2 regions of the Mesorhizobium sp. P3_B5 genome follow, and region 2 is predicted to be linked to the other one. Evidence: predicted binding sites of a transcription regulator. Region 2 holds the regulator's gene; the other holds the start of a gene.
What was found. Region 2 encodes LexA, which represses DNA repair genes until DNA is damaged. Its sites were predicted from a motif close to TGTTCNNNNTGTGTTCNG; they were not measured.

Region 1 (7,843 bases), on a different contig from region 2:
TCTCGACCAGATTCTCGACCGCATCGCCGACAAGGCCGAGACCAGCACCGCCATCATCAAGGGGCAGCCGATCCGCCGCCGCCCGCCGCCGCTGGCGCCTATGCCGAATATGTGACGGGCGCGGGCGCGCCGCGCAATATTTGCAGTCGCGGCGTGACCGTTTCTGGTCTATTCCAGAATTCCCGTCTTTCCCTCCAGCCTCCTTCCCCCCATGTCAGGTCTGCTCGCCGATCCCTGGTTTTATGCCGCCGCCATTCCGGCGGTCATTCTCGTTGGCCTGTCGAAAGGCGGCTTTGGCGGCGCCGTCGGCTTTGTCGGCGTGCCGTTGATGGCGCTGACCATGCCGCCGGTGCAGGCCGCCGCCATCCTGCTGCCGATCCTGTGCCTGATGGACATCGTTTCGGTGTGGACATGGTGGGGTGTTTACGACCGCAAGATGCTGGTCGACATGATGCCGGGCGCGGTGATCGGCATCGGCCTCGGCTGGCTGACGGCAGCCCTCGTCACCGAAGAGATGGTGCGGCTGATCGTCGGCGCGGTCGCGCTGATTTTCGTGCTGCGCTGGCTCTATCTGCAGTTCCGGCACGGTGCCGATCATGCGGCTGCCCCCAACCGCGTCGCTGCCGCCTTCTGGGGCACGGTCGCCGGCTTCACCAGCTTTGTCGCCCATGTCGGCGGCCCGCCCTTCCAGGTCTATGCGCTGCCGATCCGGCTCGATCCGAAGGTGCTGTCGGGGACGTCGGCGATCTTCTTTGCCGCCACCAATGCGCTGAAGCTGGTGCCCTATTTCGCGCTCGGCCAGTTCGACACCGCCAATCTAACGGCATCGGCGGTGCTGATGCCGCTGGCGCCGCTGGCCACCATCGCCGGCGCCTGGCTGGTGCGGCGCATGCGGCCGGAAATCTTTTATCCCTTCACCTATGCGACGGTTGCGGTCGTCGCGGTCAAACTGCTGTGGGATGGCATCGCCGGGCTGTTCTAGAGGGAACGGCAGCCTTGCGGGCTGCCGTCATGGCGAGCCTTAGGCGGCGGACGGTACCAGCCGCCGTGTTCCGCCGAATGCCAAGGTAGCGCCGGCCGCGACGACCAGCACCATGCCGGCGAGAACGCCGATGTCATGCGCGGTCGGCTTCAGCACCATGTCGGCGACGATCACCAGCATCACCGCATAGTCGAAGCGCGCGGCGCTCATCATGCGCTGACCAATGGCGAGAACGGCGGGCGTTATGCCATCCTTGGCGATCATGGCGCCCATCCGCTCGCCGGTCGGTTTGAAGATGAACATGCCGATCGAGAAGGTCGTGGCATAGCCGGCGAGACCGATCAGGATCCACAGGTCGGTGAAGCCAACCCAGAAGCTGCACATGACGAGCCCGAAGAGCAGCGTCAGCATCGACATCGGTGCAAAGAAATGGCCGCCCAACTGTCCGCTGGCGCGCATCGCCTGCAACTTGTCCTCGATGTTGCCGGCGCGCTCAGCCATCACTCCGAGCAGGAACAGGACGAAACCGCCACCGACCCACAGGGTCGCCGAAACGATGTGCAAAAACTTGACGATCGAGTACCAGTCCATGGTTCTCTCCTTTGATTTTTTGATTGCGGGCGACGCTGGGGTTGCGCTGCCTGGGTTCGAGGAGCGGGCGTTTAGCGCGGCGCGTGTTTCGCAACGATGTCGCGTGGGCAGCCGGTTTGTTTCGGCGTTCAGCAAGCGTGGCCGAAATGGCAGGGAGTGTGTGAGGGTCCTGACGCGATTCCGGGCACCGGAGCAGCTGTGCTGTTCCGGCACAGAAGGGTGGCGCTCGATCGAAAAATATCCGCTCCGTTAAGGCTTCATTAAGCTTTACGGGCGTTTACTACGTTCATCCAGTTATCTGGATTCTTACCGAGTGGTTGGAGCCACTTCGTTTGACGCCTCCCTGTTAAACTCCTGAGAGCCGCCTTATCCGCGGCTCTTTTTTTGTTCGCTTTTCCGGGGTCGTCCGGCACCGGCCGCGCCGTTAACCGTTTGTTAAACATGTGCTTGCCTTCACCGGTGACGAAGCGCATTTTCAAGCTTCAGTCATTTAGGGTGCAGGCGGGACGGCGATGAAGCCGAATCAGCCAGCGGGTAGCAGGGGCGTCTCCAATGAACGAGCCTTCGAAGGGCGTTGCGAAAACCATTAAACTGGCGGAACGTCGGGTTTTCTCCCAATCCTTCAAGCCGCTCTACCAGGAGGGTATGGGCCTGGTCGAGCAAGCGGCAGAATATCTCGACGGCAAGGGCCGGGCCGAGGCGAAGAAGCTCTCCAGGCTAGCGGCAACGCTCTATGCCGCCGAATCGATGCGGCTGACCACACGGCTGATGCAAGTCGCCTCCTGGCTGCTTTTGCAGCGGGCCGCGAACTCCGGCGAGATGACCCGCGACCAGGTTGCTTCCGAAAAATCCAAGGTGCGTCTCGACACCGCTTCCGCGCATGATGAAGCGGCCGGCTGGAGCGAACTGCCCAAGGATTTCCTTGACCTCGTCACCCGCTCGTTGCGGCTGCAGGCGCTGGTGCGCCGCATGGACGAGGAAATCTACGGCGGCACGATGGTCGACACGCCGCCAATGGGCCGCCGCGCCAATCCGGTTTCCGACCAGATCACGCTGCTCAACACGGCTTTCGCCCGCGGCTGACAGCCTGCTTATGATTCTACTCTGACGGCCATCTGACGCGGTTTTCTGCGCTTCCGATGCTCACGTACTTATGTACGTTCCGCTTCGGTTTTCGAAAACCGCGCCATCTGTCTCCTCAGAGCGAATTCTCAAACAGCCTGTTCGTTGTTTCTGGTTTGTTCACATTTCGCTGGCATCGCTGTCCGCCGGAGGTAAAGTCGGCGTATGGGGGAAGCGATTCGCATCATCGGCATCGATCCGGGGCTCAGACGCACCGGCTGGGGCATCGTCGAGAGCCTCGGCAACTCCTTGCGCTTCATCGCCTCCGGCACCGTGCGGTCCGACGACAAAGCGGCGCTGGCGACGCGGCTGTGCCAACTGCATGACGGGCTCGCCGACATCCTGCAGCAGGCCATGCCGCACGAAGCGGCGGTCGAACAGACCTTCGTCAACAAGGACGCGGTGGCGACGCTGAAGCTCGGCCAGGCACGCGGCATTGCCATGCTGGTGCCGGCGCGAGCTGGACTTCTGGTTGCCGAGTATGCGCCCAACGCTGTCAAGAAGGCGGTGATCGGCGTCGGCCATGGCGACAAGAAGCAGATCCATATGATGGTGAAGGTGCTGCTGCCAAAAGCCATTTTCGACACCGAGCATGCGGCCGATGCGCTGGCCATCGCCATCTGCCACGCGCACCACCGGCAGAGCGTCGCCTACAGGATGGCGGCGCTGGCATGAGGGATCGCTCATGATCGGCAAGCTCAAAGGCACGCTGGACGAGATCGACGAGGATTTCTGCCTCGTCGACGTGCATGGCGTCGGCTATGTCGCCTACTGCTCGGCGCGCACGCTGGCGGCGTTGCCGGCGCCCGGCGAGGCGGTGGTGCTGTTCATCGAGACCTATGTGCGCGAGGACATGCTGCGGCTCTATGGCTTCCAGTCCGTGCTGGAGCGCGAGTGGTTTCGGTTGCTGATGAGCAATGTGCAAGGCGTCGGCGCCAAGGTGGCGCTGGCCATTCTGTCGACGTTGGCGCCTGCCGATCTCGCCAATGCGATCGCGCTGCGCGACATCGCCATGGTCAGCCGTGCGCCTGGCGTCGGCAAGAAGGTGGCGGAACGCATCGTCACCGAATTGAAGAACAAGGCGCCGGCCTATGCCGGTTCTGCCTCCGGCACCATCGGCCTGAAGCAGGAACTCGGCGAAGGCGTCGCACCGGCGCCGATCACCGATGCCGTCTCGGCGCTGGTCAATCTCGGCTATTCGCGCGACACGGCAGCCAATGCGGTGGCGGCAGCGCTGAAGACCGCCGGCGAGGATGCGGACGCCTCGAAGCTGATCCGTTTCGGGCTGAAGGAACTGGCGCGGTGAGGCGTTGCTTGTCCCGTCCTCTGCCCTGTGCGAGGAAGGCGGCATGAGCCTTTCGCCCCGTCTCATTGCGCCCGACAAACGCGGCGAGGATGCCGAGCAGACCTTGCGGCCGCAGACGCTTGCCGATTTCGTCGGCCAGGCGGCGGTGCGGGCCAATCTCAAGGTTTTCATCGAGGCGGCCAAGGGCCGCGGCGAGGCGCTCGACCATGTGCTGTTCGTCGGGCCACCCGGCCTCGGCAAGACGACACTGGCGCAGATCATGGCGCGCGAACTCGGCGTCAATTTCCGCTCGACCTCCGGCCCAGTCATCGCCAAGGCCGGCGATCTGGCGGCGCTGCTGACCAATCTCGAAGACCGCGACGTGCTGTTCATCGACGAGATCCACCGGCTCAATCCTGCCGTAGAAGAGATCCTCTATCCCGCAATGGAGGATTTCCAACTCGATCTGATCATCGGCGAAGGGCCGGCGGCGCGCTCTGTCAAGATCGATCTCGCCCGTTTTACCCTGGTTGCCGCGACCACGCGGCTCGGGCTGTTGACCAACCCGCTGCGAGATCGTTTCGGCATTCCGGTGCGGCTCAATTTCTATTCGGTCGAGGAACTGGAGCAGATCGTGCGGCGCGGCGCCCGCATCCTGCAAATGCCGCTCGGTGACGATGGCGCGCTGGAGATCGCGCGGCGCGCCCGCGGCACGCCGCGCATCGCCGGCCGGCTGCTGCGCCGCGTGCGCGATTTCGCCAGCGTCGCCGGTGACGGCCATGTCGACCGCCAGATCGCCGACGAGGCGCTCACGCGGCTGGAGGTCGATGCGCTTGGCCTCGACGCGCTCGACCGCCGCTATCTGTCGATGATTGCCCGCAACTTCGGCGGCGGACCGGTCGGCATCGAGACCATCGCCGCCGGCCTGTCCGAGCCGCGCGACGCCATCGAGGACATTATCGAGCCCTATCTGATCCAGCAGGGGTTTATCCAGCGCACGCCGCGCGGCCGCGTGCTGACCGCCAATGCCTGGCGGCATCTCGGCCTCGACGCGCCGAAGGATCTGGCGCAGCAGCAGATCAGCCTGTTCCAGGAAGAGTAACCAATATTTCTGCCGCCGGCTTCGGTCCTGCGCAAAATCTCCTAACCTTCGCCGGCTTGCCGGCGCATTGCTTGGTTTTAACGAGCTTGGCGGTGTCGGTGCGGATTGCGCCAATCAAGTGCCGGAGTTGAGCAATGATCACCAGACGCGGGTTCCTGAAAATCGTCGGGGGTTCGTTCCTGTCGGTCGCTTCGCTCAGCGCCTATGCGGTCGGCATCGAGCCCATGCTTCTGACGCACGTGAAGCGCTATGCATTGACGCCGCCGCACTGGCCTGCCGGGTTGAAGCTGCGCATTGTCGCGCTGGCCGACATCCACGCCTGCCGGCCCTGGATGACACCCGAGCGGATCGCTTCGCTGGTCGAGCGGGCCAATGCGCTGCAGCCAGACCTGATCGTTCTGCTCGGTGACTACATTTCGGGTATGCCGCTGGTGACGGACCAGGTGGAAGCGCCCCAATGGGCCTCCGCCCTGTCGGGCCTCAAGGCTCCGCTCGGCGCGCTGTCGATCCTCGGCAATCACGACTGGTGGTGGGATGTTGCCGCCCAGCAAGCGGGAGTCGGGCCGACAGTGGCGCGCAAGGCGCTGGAGAACGTTGGCATTCCCGTGCTGGAAAACGACGCCGTGCGGCTGGAGAAGGACGGGCAAGGCTTCTGGATCGCCGGGCTTGCGGATCAACTCGCCTTGCGACCGGGCAAAGGGCGCAGCGCATTCGAGGGCCTGGACGACCTCGACGGTACGCTGGCGAAGGTGAGCGACCACGCGCCGATTATCCTGCTAGCGCATGAGCCGGACATATTTCCGAACGTGCCATGGCGGGTTTCGCTGACGCTCTCCGGCCATACCCATGGCGGCCAAGTACGGCTGTTCGGCTATTCGCCGGTGGTGCCGTCCCGCTTCGGCAACCGCTTTGCCTACGGCCATGTCGTCGAGCACGACCGCCATCTCATCGTTTCCGGCGGGCTCGGCTTCAGCATCATGCCGGTGCGCTTTGGAATGCGCCCGGAAATCCTGCAGATCGATCTCGGTTCCGCCTTAAACGCTTAGTGAAGGGACTTGATCGCGTCCATCACGTTCGGTTCGGCTTTGTCGCTGTTGAAAGCGTCGACGATGCCGAAGGCGCCGCCGTAGCTCCATACCGACCACGAGAAGCCATGCGCTTCGGCGCGGGCGACCATATCCTTGACATAGGCAGCCCGGTACTCGGCCGGCATCACATAGGCATTGCCATATTCCTGGCGGATCATGCCGAACTCGCCCAGCGTGATGTTTTCCGGCTTGATGCCGTTGGCCCTTGCCCAGGCTTCAACCAAGGTGAACGGCGCGCCCATCGCCGCGAGCAGCTTTTCTTTCGTATCCAGGCTGGCCACCTGCTCGTCGAGATAGGCGAGCAGGCCGCCCCGCCGCGACCAAGGTGCCTCGGCCTTGATCCTGGCGCGGATGGTGTCGAGCGTCACGTCGAGCTGGGCGCGCGGCACCGCTGTCAGCGGATAGGGCAGGCCGGTCACATAGGGAATGAAATCGCCGGCCCAGGTCGCGCCTTGATGGGTGAGCAGGAACGGATCGTAGGAGTGGAAGGTCCAGATGACGTTGTCGTCGGGGATCGTTTTCGGATCGATCTTCGTCAGCGACGCCGCGTTGGAATAGCAGGCGCCGGTTAGGATCAGCGTCAGCCGGGTGGCCGAAGCACGCGCCGCTGCGAACAGTTTTTTCTGCCGATCCGGCCACAGGCTGGTGCCGTCGCTGTCGCAGTCGACGATCGGCTCGTTCATCGGTTCGAAGGCGACTTTCGTGGGATCCTCTGCGGCCAGCGTGTGGGCCATATTGCGGATCATCTCGACATAGGCGTCGAAGGTTTGCGGGTCGTCCATCACCTCGCCCATACCGACCTTGCGGCTGGCGCCGGACGGGATCAGGTGCATGTCGACGATCACCTTCAGCCCCGCACGGTTGATCATGCGTACCGAGTCCAGCACGCTGGCATAGAGGTCGTCGCGCAGTGCCGGCGTCTGGTCGGACAGGAAGGGCGACGGGTCGACTGGCATGCGCAGGAAATCGAAGCCAGCGTCTTTCAGCGCCTTGAGGTCGTTCTCGCTGATAAACTTGCGCCATTCCGGATAGGGCAGGATGGCGCCCGGGTCGCTCCATTTGTCCTCGCTTGGCCAGGTCGTCCACTGGTCGAGATTGAGGCCGCGCTTCATCGAAAAGCTCGCGGCGTGGCCCGGCATGACCAGGCCGGCCAGTATAAGCAGTGCCGCCGTCAAGGTCTTGATCATCGTCGTCAACAGTGCCATCGGGTTGCTGCGCCACCACAAGCAGGTGCCTTGTCAGGGCCAAAAAGGAAAGCGCAATGGACGATCATGGTGAATCGGCAGCGCTCTCGGCCGGTCTTTCCGGCGCGCTGACGGCGTTCGGCCACCGGCTGATGGCGCGGGTCTACTATGCCGACACCGATTTCTCCGGCGTCGTCTACCACGCGCGCTATCTCGAATTCTTCGAGCGCGGCCGTTCCGACTATCTCCGGCTTACCGGCGTCCACCACACAGAGCTTGCCGAGGGCAAGCATGGCGAGAAGATCGTCTGGGTGGTGCGGCGCATGGAGATCGATTTCCGCGGACCCGCCCGCATCGATGACATTTTGACCGTCGACACCCGCACCGAGGAGATTTCCGGCGCCCGCATCTTCATGGCCCAGCAGTTGAAGCGTGGTGACGAAGTGCTGGTCGAGGCGCGCGTCGAGGCGGCGATCATCGGTGAGAACG
Region 2 (7,843 bases):
AGGCCCTTGGCGCGTGCCGCCTCGCGCATCGCCTCGAGCTCGGCTGGCGTCTCATAGCTGTAATAGGCCTTGCCCAGGCGCACCAGCTCCTCGGCCACCTCGCGGTGGCGCGGTGCACGCTCGAACTGCGATATGGCCTCGCCGTCCCAGGAAAGCCCAAGCCAGGTCAGCCCATCCAGAATGGCCTGGGTAGCCGCCTCGTTGAAGCGCTCGCGATCCGTGTCCTCGATGCGCAGCACCATAGTGCCGTCGGTGTGCTTGGCATAGAGCCAGTTGAACAGCGCCGTGCGCGCGCCACCGATGTGCAGGTAGCCGGTGGGCGAGGGGGCAAAACGGGTGACGACCTTGTCGGACATGGAACTCTCGGGGAACGTAGGAAGCGGGTGTGGTTTCGCGGACTTTCGCGCGTTGCGCGTTCATGTAGCATAGGAGGTCTAGGGCGCAAGGGGCAGACCCGATGGCTGGACGAGGCCGCAGCGTGGACGACAGCGATGGCGCGACCACAAGCGTCAGCGAACGGTCGCTGTTTGCCGACGTTCCGCTTGTCGAGCAAACGCCGGTTTTGCTGCCGGTGCCAGACCTGGGCATCCCCCCTTCATCGCTCGATGGTCCCACGCCGGTACCAGCTCCCGCGACCGGTCCGGTGTTGCGCTTCCACGGCAGGCTTCGCCGTTCGTCATTGCCCGCAATCCGCCGCGGCATCGCGGTGGCCGCCGGCACGGAACTCGACCGCGGCGTCGCCTTCCTGCTGGTGCCGGTTTTTCTCGCCGCCGGCGTGATCATCTACTTCTCGCTGGCCAACGAGCCGGGCTTTCTGCAACCCATCGCCTTCGTGATGCTGATGGCATCCTGTTCCATTGTCTCGCGGTCGTGGCCGAGGACGCATCTGTGCTGCATGGCTGCGATGCTGTGCGCGCTCGGCGTGGTCGCCGCCAAGCTGGAGACCTGGCGCGCCGGAACGCAAATGCTCGGTTCCGAGATTCAAACACGGCTGACCGCGCGCGTCGTCAGCCTTGAGGAGATGGAAAGCGGCCGCGTCAGGCTGACGCTAGACGTGGTCTCGACCGCTTATCCCAAGCTGCGCTACGCGCCGGAGCGTGTCAGGCTCTCGGCGCGCACGGTTCCCGCCGATATGACCGCCGGTTCCCTGATCACCGGTTATGCCAGGCTGATGGCGCCAACCGGCCCGGTGCGGCCGGACAGCTATGACTTCTCCTTCGACAGCTATTACTCCGGCATCGGCGCCAGCGGCTTCTTTCTCGGCAACCCAAAAACCATTGCCTCGGTGGCCCCCCCGCGGCTTACCGCACGGCTTTCTTCCGCGATCGAAAACGCGCGCGAGAACATTGCAGACCGTATCAGGGGCAAAATCGGCGGCGCAGAAGGTGAGATTGCCGCGGCACTGATTGTCGGCGTGCGTGCCGGCATCCCGGAAGAGATCAATGAGGCGATGCGGCGCACCGGCATCTATCACATCATCTCCATTTCCGGCCTTCACATGGCCTTGGTCGCCGGCACCATCATGGCGCTGCTGCGCGGCGCCTTTGCCCTGTTTCCGGATTTTTCCTCACACCGGCCGGTCAAGAAATATGCCGCGGCTGCCGCGCTCATTTCCATCGCTGCCTATCTCGTCATTTCAGGCGTCGTGGTTGCAGCCGAACGCAGCTTCATCATGCTGGCGGTGATGCTGATCGCCGTGCTGTTCGATCGGGCAGCACTCACCATGCGCAATCTGGCGATCTCAGCCATCGCCGTCATCCTGGTGTCGCCGCACGAAGTCGTCGGCCCGAGTTTCCAGATGTCCTTCGCCGCCACCGCGGCGCTGGTCGGCGCCTATGCCGGTTGGTCCGACTACCGCGAGGGCAAGGCAACGTCACCACCGCCTCGGCGCTCACTGCCAGCCTTCCTCAGTCGAAAATTCCTGCTGGCGACAGGCGGTCTGGCCATGACCTCGATCATCGCCGGCAGCGCCACCGCGCTGTTCGCCATATGGCATTTCCAGCGTGTGTCGCCGCTCAGCCTGTTCGCCAATCTGGCCATCATGCCGATCGTCTCCGTCGTCATGCTTTTGGCCGTGATCAGCGCCCTTGCGATGCCGTTTGGCGCCGATGGAATACCACTGTATTTGATGGGCAAGGGGCTGACGGCGATGATCGCCCTGTCGGCATGGATTTCGGAGCGCTCGCCGATCGATGCGGTCGGGTTGATCTCGCTCAAATCGGTGTTTCTGACGACCATCGCGCTGATCATCGCCACCATGGCGACGACATGGCTTCGGCTGGCAGCACTGCCATTTGCACTCGCAGGCCTGCTGACGATTTCCGACACACGCACGCCCGACGTGCTGATTTCCGAGGACGCCCATCTGGTTGCGCTGCCGATTGGCGGCGGTGAGCTGGCCCTCAACCGGGCGCGTTCGAACGAATTCACGACCGACAACTGGAAGCGCGCCCTAAAGTCCGAAACCATCGTCGAGCCCGAGACGTTCGACAACAGCAGCGAACAATTCGATATTGCCGACCCGACCGAATTGCCGCCAGGCTCGCCCTTCTATTGCAAAGCCGGGCTGTGCCTTGCACGGCATCCCTCCGGCGCGATCGTCGCCTATGTCGAAGACCGCAAGAACGCGTGGAAAGCCTGCTCTTTCGCGACCCTGATTGTCATCGACGACGCCACCGCCTATGACCCTTGCCGCGATCCGCTGGTCCTTGTCGTCAACAAACGACAACTTGCCCGTTCGGGCAGCGCAGCCATCTTCTTCGATCCGCAATCGGCGACCAGGCCGGCAGAGATCGACTTTGCCGTCGACAAGCCATACCGCCCCTGGCACGTCCAACGAAAATTCTCTCGCGAAGCGAGGGGGCTACCGCCCTACAAGAAGCCCGAAAAATCAGCCGTCAAGCCGGCTCAGTAACGGCGGATCAGCCCGACCAACTTGCCTTGCACCTTGACCCGGTCCGGGCCGAAAATGCGGGTCTCATAGGCCGGATTGGCGGCCTCGAGCGCGATCGAGGCGCCCTTGCGGCGGAACCGCTTCAGCGTCGCTTCCTCGTCATCGACCAGCGCCACGATGATCTCGCCCGGGCTGGCGGTATCGGCGTTGCGGATGATGACCGTGTCGCCGTCGAAAATGCCGGCCTCGATCATCGAATCGCCCTTCACCTCCAGTGCATAGTGTTCGCCGCCCATGATCATGTCCGGTGGCACCGAGATCGAATGCGTCTGGTGCTGGATGGCGTCGATCGGCACACCGGCGGCAATGCGTCCCATCACCGGGATCGACACGGCGGCGACCACATCGTCGTCATTGCCGGCCGAAGGCATGCGCGAAGGCGCTGGCTTGATTTGCCGCCCGAGGCCGCCTTGTCCAAGACTGCCCTGGATAACGCTCGGCGAGAATTTGCGCGCTGCGTTGAGGCCGGGCGCGATCGAGTCCGGCAGCCGCAGCACTTCCAGGGCGCGGGCACGGTTGGGTAGCCGGCGAATGAAGCCGCGTTCTTCCAGCGCCGTGATCAGCCGGTGAATGCCTGACTTGGAGGCAAGGTCCAGCGCTTCCTTCATCTCGTCGAACGACGGCGGAATGCCGCTCTCCTTCAGTCGCTCATGGATGAACATCAGAAGTTCATGTTGCTTGCGCGTCAGCATGGCGGCCCCCAAGGGTTTCGAACCAGAGATTTCGAACCAGAATCAGAAAAACAAACACAGAACAAACACTATCTGTTCCAGTTGTGTTCCGCAACCGTTTAAAGTTTAATGAATATGTTAGGGCTCTGGAAACGATACCGCCGCGCCAACGGCACCGCCGCGCTTTCACCGGTTCGCGCCTCATCGCCTTGATTCTGCTTCCGTTTGCCGCCTCTGGGTTCCCAAAAGGCGGCATTGGAATCGGCCGTCAGTCGGCAAAGATGGCGGGCAATTGCAGCCATATCGACGGGGCGATTTGGTTAATGCACCGTGAACGAAACGAAGTCAAAACGCCAACCTTGGGCAGGTTTGGCTCCTGATTTTCAGCACCTGGTCGGACAGCTTGTCATCGGTGGAACCTTGCCGCGCGATGCCAGGTGGTGGAAAAGCGCTGGTGACCGATGGATGCCGTCGTTCCGGCGTTGCGTCGAATGTTGGGGGAGCAGACAAACCATGACAGGAATTCCCGATCTGGCGGCCATCGAGGCGATGGATGCCGCGGATCCGCTGCGCGCCATGCGCGACCGCTTTGTGCTGCCGCAAGGAGTGATCTATCTCGACGGCAATTCGCTGGGGGCTGCCTCGCATGCCGCTTTCGACGAGTTGCGCAAGGCGGCGACCGAGGAATGGGCGCATGACCTGATCCGCGCCTGGAACACGGCCGGCTGGTTCGACATGCCGCTCGAGCTCGGTGACCAGCTTGGGCGCCTGATCGGCGCCGCCGCCGGCCAGACGGTGGTCTGTGACACGACCTCGGTCAACATTTACAAGCTGCTGCACGCCGCGATGGCCATGCGGCCGGAGCGGCCGGTCATCGTCGCCGAGGGTGACAGTTTTCCGACCGACCTCTACATGGCCGAAGGCGTGGTCTCGACGCGAAAGAACACTCAGCTGCGCCTTTCGGGTTTCGACGCGCCTGATATCGAAGAGCTGATCGACGAACGCACCTCCGTGGTGCTGGTCAACCACGTCAACTACAAGTCGGGCGAGCTGCGCGACATGCCGGCGCTGACGCGCAAGGCTCAGGATGCCGGTGCGCTGATCGTCTGGGATCTCTGCCACACCGCCGGTGCGATGCCAGTCGAACTGGACAAGGCAAACGCCGACTTCGCTGTCGGCTGCACCTACAAATACCTGAATGGCGGCCCGGGCGCCCCTGCCTTCATCTATGCGGCCGAGCGCCATCTGGCCGACATCCAGCAGCCGCTCACCGGCTGGTGGGGCCATGCAAGGCCCTTCGCCTTCGAGCCGGGCTATGCCGCCGGCATTGGCATCCGCCGCTTTCTGTGCGGCACGCAACCGGTGCTGTCGATGCGCACGCTGAAGGGCGCGCTCGACATCTGGAGCGATGTCGACATGACGGCGGTGCGAAGCAAGAGCATTGCGCTGGCCGACCTGTTCATCGAACTCGTCGAGGCCAAGTGCAGCGCTTACGGGCTGACGCTGGAAAGCACCCGCGACGGCAATAAACGCGGCAGCCAGATTTCGTTCGCGCACGAGCATGGCTACCAGATCATGCGGGCGCTGATCGAGCGTGGCGTGATCGGCGATTTCCGCGCGCCCTCGACCATGCGCTTCGGCTTCACCCCGCTCTATGTCGGTTATGCCGATGTCTGGCAGGCGGTCGAGGTGCTCGAAGACATCCTGCGCAGCGGCGCCTGGAAGGACGCGCGCTTCGCCGTCAAGACGGCTGTCACCTGATCGGGAGCGCTGGTATCAAACGCCTTTCGGCGCGCGCAGCCGGAAGCGCTGGATCTTGCCGGTCTGCGTCTTGGGCAAGGCGTCGACGAATTTCACCGAGCGCGGGTATTTGTAAGGCGCGATCGTTGCCTTGACGTGGTCCTGCAGGCGTTTGACGGTTTCCTGGTTTGCTGAGACGCCTTGCACCAGCACGATATGGGCTTCGACGATCTGGCCGCGTTCGATATCTTCGGCGCCGATCACCGCGCATTCGGCGACGTCGGCATGCGAAAGCAGCGCCGCCTCGACCTCCGGCCCGGCAATGTTGTACCCGGCGCTGACGATCATGTCGTCGGAGCGGGCAGCAAAGTGGAAGAAACCGTCTTCATCCTGCAGAAAGGTGTCGCCGGTGAGGTTCCAGCCGTCGCGGACATACTCCTTCTGCCTGATATCGGCCATGTAGCGGCAACCTGTGGGGCCGCGCACCGCCAACCTGCCTGTCGTGCCGCGCGGCACCTCGCGCATCTCGTCGTCGACGATGCGCGCCTCATAACCGCCAACGGGTTTTCCGGTTGAAGCCGGTTTCATGTCACCAAAACGGTTGGAGATGAAGATGTGCAGCATTTCGGTGGCGCCGATGCCGTCGAGGATCGGCTTGCCGGTCTTCTGCGTCCATTCCTCGAAAACCGGCGCCGGCAACGTCTCGCCGGCCGAAACGGCGACGCGCAGCGACGACAGGTCGGCGCCTTCATCCATCGCCTTCAGCATCGCCCGATAGGCGGTCGGCGCGGTGAACGAGATGGTCGCCCTGTAGGTCTCGATGATGTTGACCATGTTGGGCGGCGTCGCCTGTTCGAGCAAGGTCGCGGCGGCGCCGAAGCGCAGCGGGAAGATGGCGAGCCCGCCAAGGCCGAAGGTGAAGGCGAGCGGCGGTGAGCCGACAAAGATATCGTCCGGCGTCACCTCGAGGATTTCGCGCGCATAGGCGTCGGCGATGATCAGCAGGTCGCGGTGAAAATGCATCGTCGCTTTCGGCACGCCGGTCGTGCCGGAGGTGAAGCCGAGCAGGGCGACGTCGTCGCGGCCGGTCTTCACCGCGGCAAAAACGACCGGCTTGTCGAGCGCCGCGCGATCGAGTTCGGCATCATGGTTGGCGGTGCCGTCGAAGCCCACGACCTGCTTCAGGAACTGGCTGTCCCTGGCGCAAGCCGCCATCTCGTCCATCAGCCTGACATCGCACAGCGCCAGGGTTATCTCCGCCTTGTCGACGATCTTGGCCAACTCGCCGGCGCGCAGCATCGGCATGGTGTTGACGACGACCGCACCCGCCTTGGTGGCGGCCAGCCAGCAGGCGACCATGGCCGGATTGTTGGCCGAGCGGATCAGCACCCGGTTGCCCGGCCTGACGCCAAAATTCTCGACCAGCGCGTGCGCCAGACGGTTCGTCCAGTCGGACAGTTCCTTGTAGGTGCGGCGGCGGCCATTGCCGATCAGCGCGGTATGGTCGCCAAGGCCTTTTTCGACCAGCCTGTCGGTCAGTTCGACCCCGGCATTGAGAAAATCGGGATAGGCAAAGCCGTCGAGCAGGAAGTTTGGCCATTGCTCCTGCGGCGGAAGATTGTCGCGGGTAAATGTGTCGGTATGGGCTGTCGGTCCAAGCATTTCGCGGCTGTGTCCCCACCTGCTTTGTGACCATGGCGTGCGTTGCCTGGACAGGCAACATCGCATCTGCCGAAAATTGTTTCAAGCCTAAAGGTTTTCGCCTCGAAGCATTGACGGCGCCCCGCGCCATGCTCATTGCTACGTTGCAAAAGCCACATCGCCAGGGGGAGGGCGCCAGTGCTCGAACATCACATTGCCGATTGGGACAACGCCTATGCCAACGGCGCCAACATCGCCGGCAGCGACCGCTGGCCCGCGGCATGGGACGAGCCTGCGCAGGCCTTTCGCGACGCTCTTTCGGCCAAGGGCAGGGCGCAGCTCGACATTGTCTACGGCGATAACTCACGCAACCGACTCGATCTCTTCTTACCCAATGCCGCGCCCAGGGGGCTCGTTGTGTTCATCCATGGCGGCTACTGGATGACGTTCGACAAGAGTACCTGGTCGCACCTCGCCAATGGCGCTGTCGGTCACGGCTATGCGGTGGCAATGCCGTCCTACACGCTCTGCCCCGACATACGCATCGGCGGCATCGCCAGCGAAGTCGGCGCGGCGATCGGCAAGGCGGCGGCGCTGGTCGAAGGGCCGTTGATGTTGACCGGGCATTCCGCCGGCGGCCATCTGGCCAGCCGGATGGTGACGACAACCACGCCTCTGGCGGTCGATGTCGCGCGGCGCATTCGCCATGTCGTATCGATCTCGGGTGTGCACGATCTGCGCCCGATCATGCGCACCGGCATGAACCAGACGCTGGCGATCGAAGAGGCCGAGGCGCTGACGGAAAGCCCGGCGCTGCTGCGGCCGATGCACAAGGCCC

Region 1: ruvC (crossover junction endodeoxyribonuclease RuvC) is a predicted target of LexA. The motif match lies at 2,802-2,819, and genes of this name have one in related genera.

What each region holds. Positions count from the first base shown of each region.
Region 1 is NZ_JBFUGR010000022.1:8,739-16,581, forward strand. It holds gene AC1DVW_RS28245 (Lrp/AsnC family transcriptional regulator) at 1-115, shown strand, start outside; gene AC1DVW_RS28250 (sulfite exporter TauE/SafE family protein) at 212-982, shown strand; gene AC1DVW_RS28255 (DUF2269 family protein) at 1,022-1,573, opposite strand; gene rcdA (protease adaptor protein RcdA) at 2,126-2,656, shown strand; gene ruvC (crossover junction endodeoxyribonuclease RuvC) at 2,861-3,370, shown strand; gene ruvA (Holliday junction branch migration protein RuvA) at 3,381-4,001, shown strand; gene ruvB (Holliday junction branch migration DNA helicase RuvB) at 4,045-5,082, shown strand; gene AC1DVW_RS28280 (metallophosphoesterase) at 5,217-6,128, shown strand; gene AC1DVW_RS28285 (glycoside hydrolase family 5 protein) at 6,125-7,375, opposite strand; gene ybgC (tol-pal system-associated acyl-CoA thioesterase) at 7,432-7,843, shown strand, end outside.
Region 2 is NZ_JBFUGR010000005.1:431,089-438,931, forward strand. It holds gene gltX (glutamate--tRNA ligase) at 1-356, opposite strand, end outside; gene AC1DVW_RS16360 (ComEC/Rec2 family competence protein) at 458-2,914, shown strand; gene lexA (transcriptional repressor LexA) at 2,908-3,645, opposite strand; gene kynU (kynureninase) at 4,138-5,385, shown strand; gene AC1DVW_RS16375 (AMP-binding protein) at 5,401-7,026, opposite strand; gene AC1DVW_RS16380 (alpha/beta hydrolase) at 7,204-7,843, shown strand, end outside.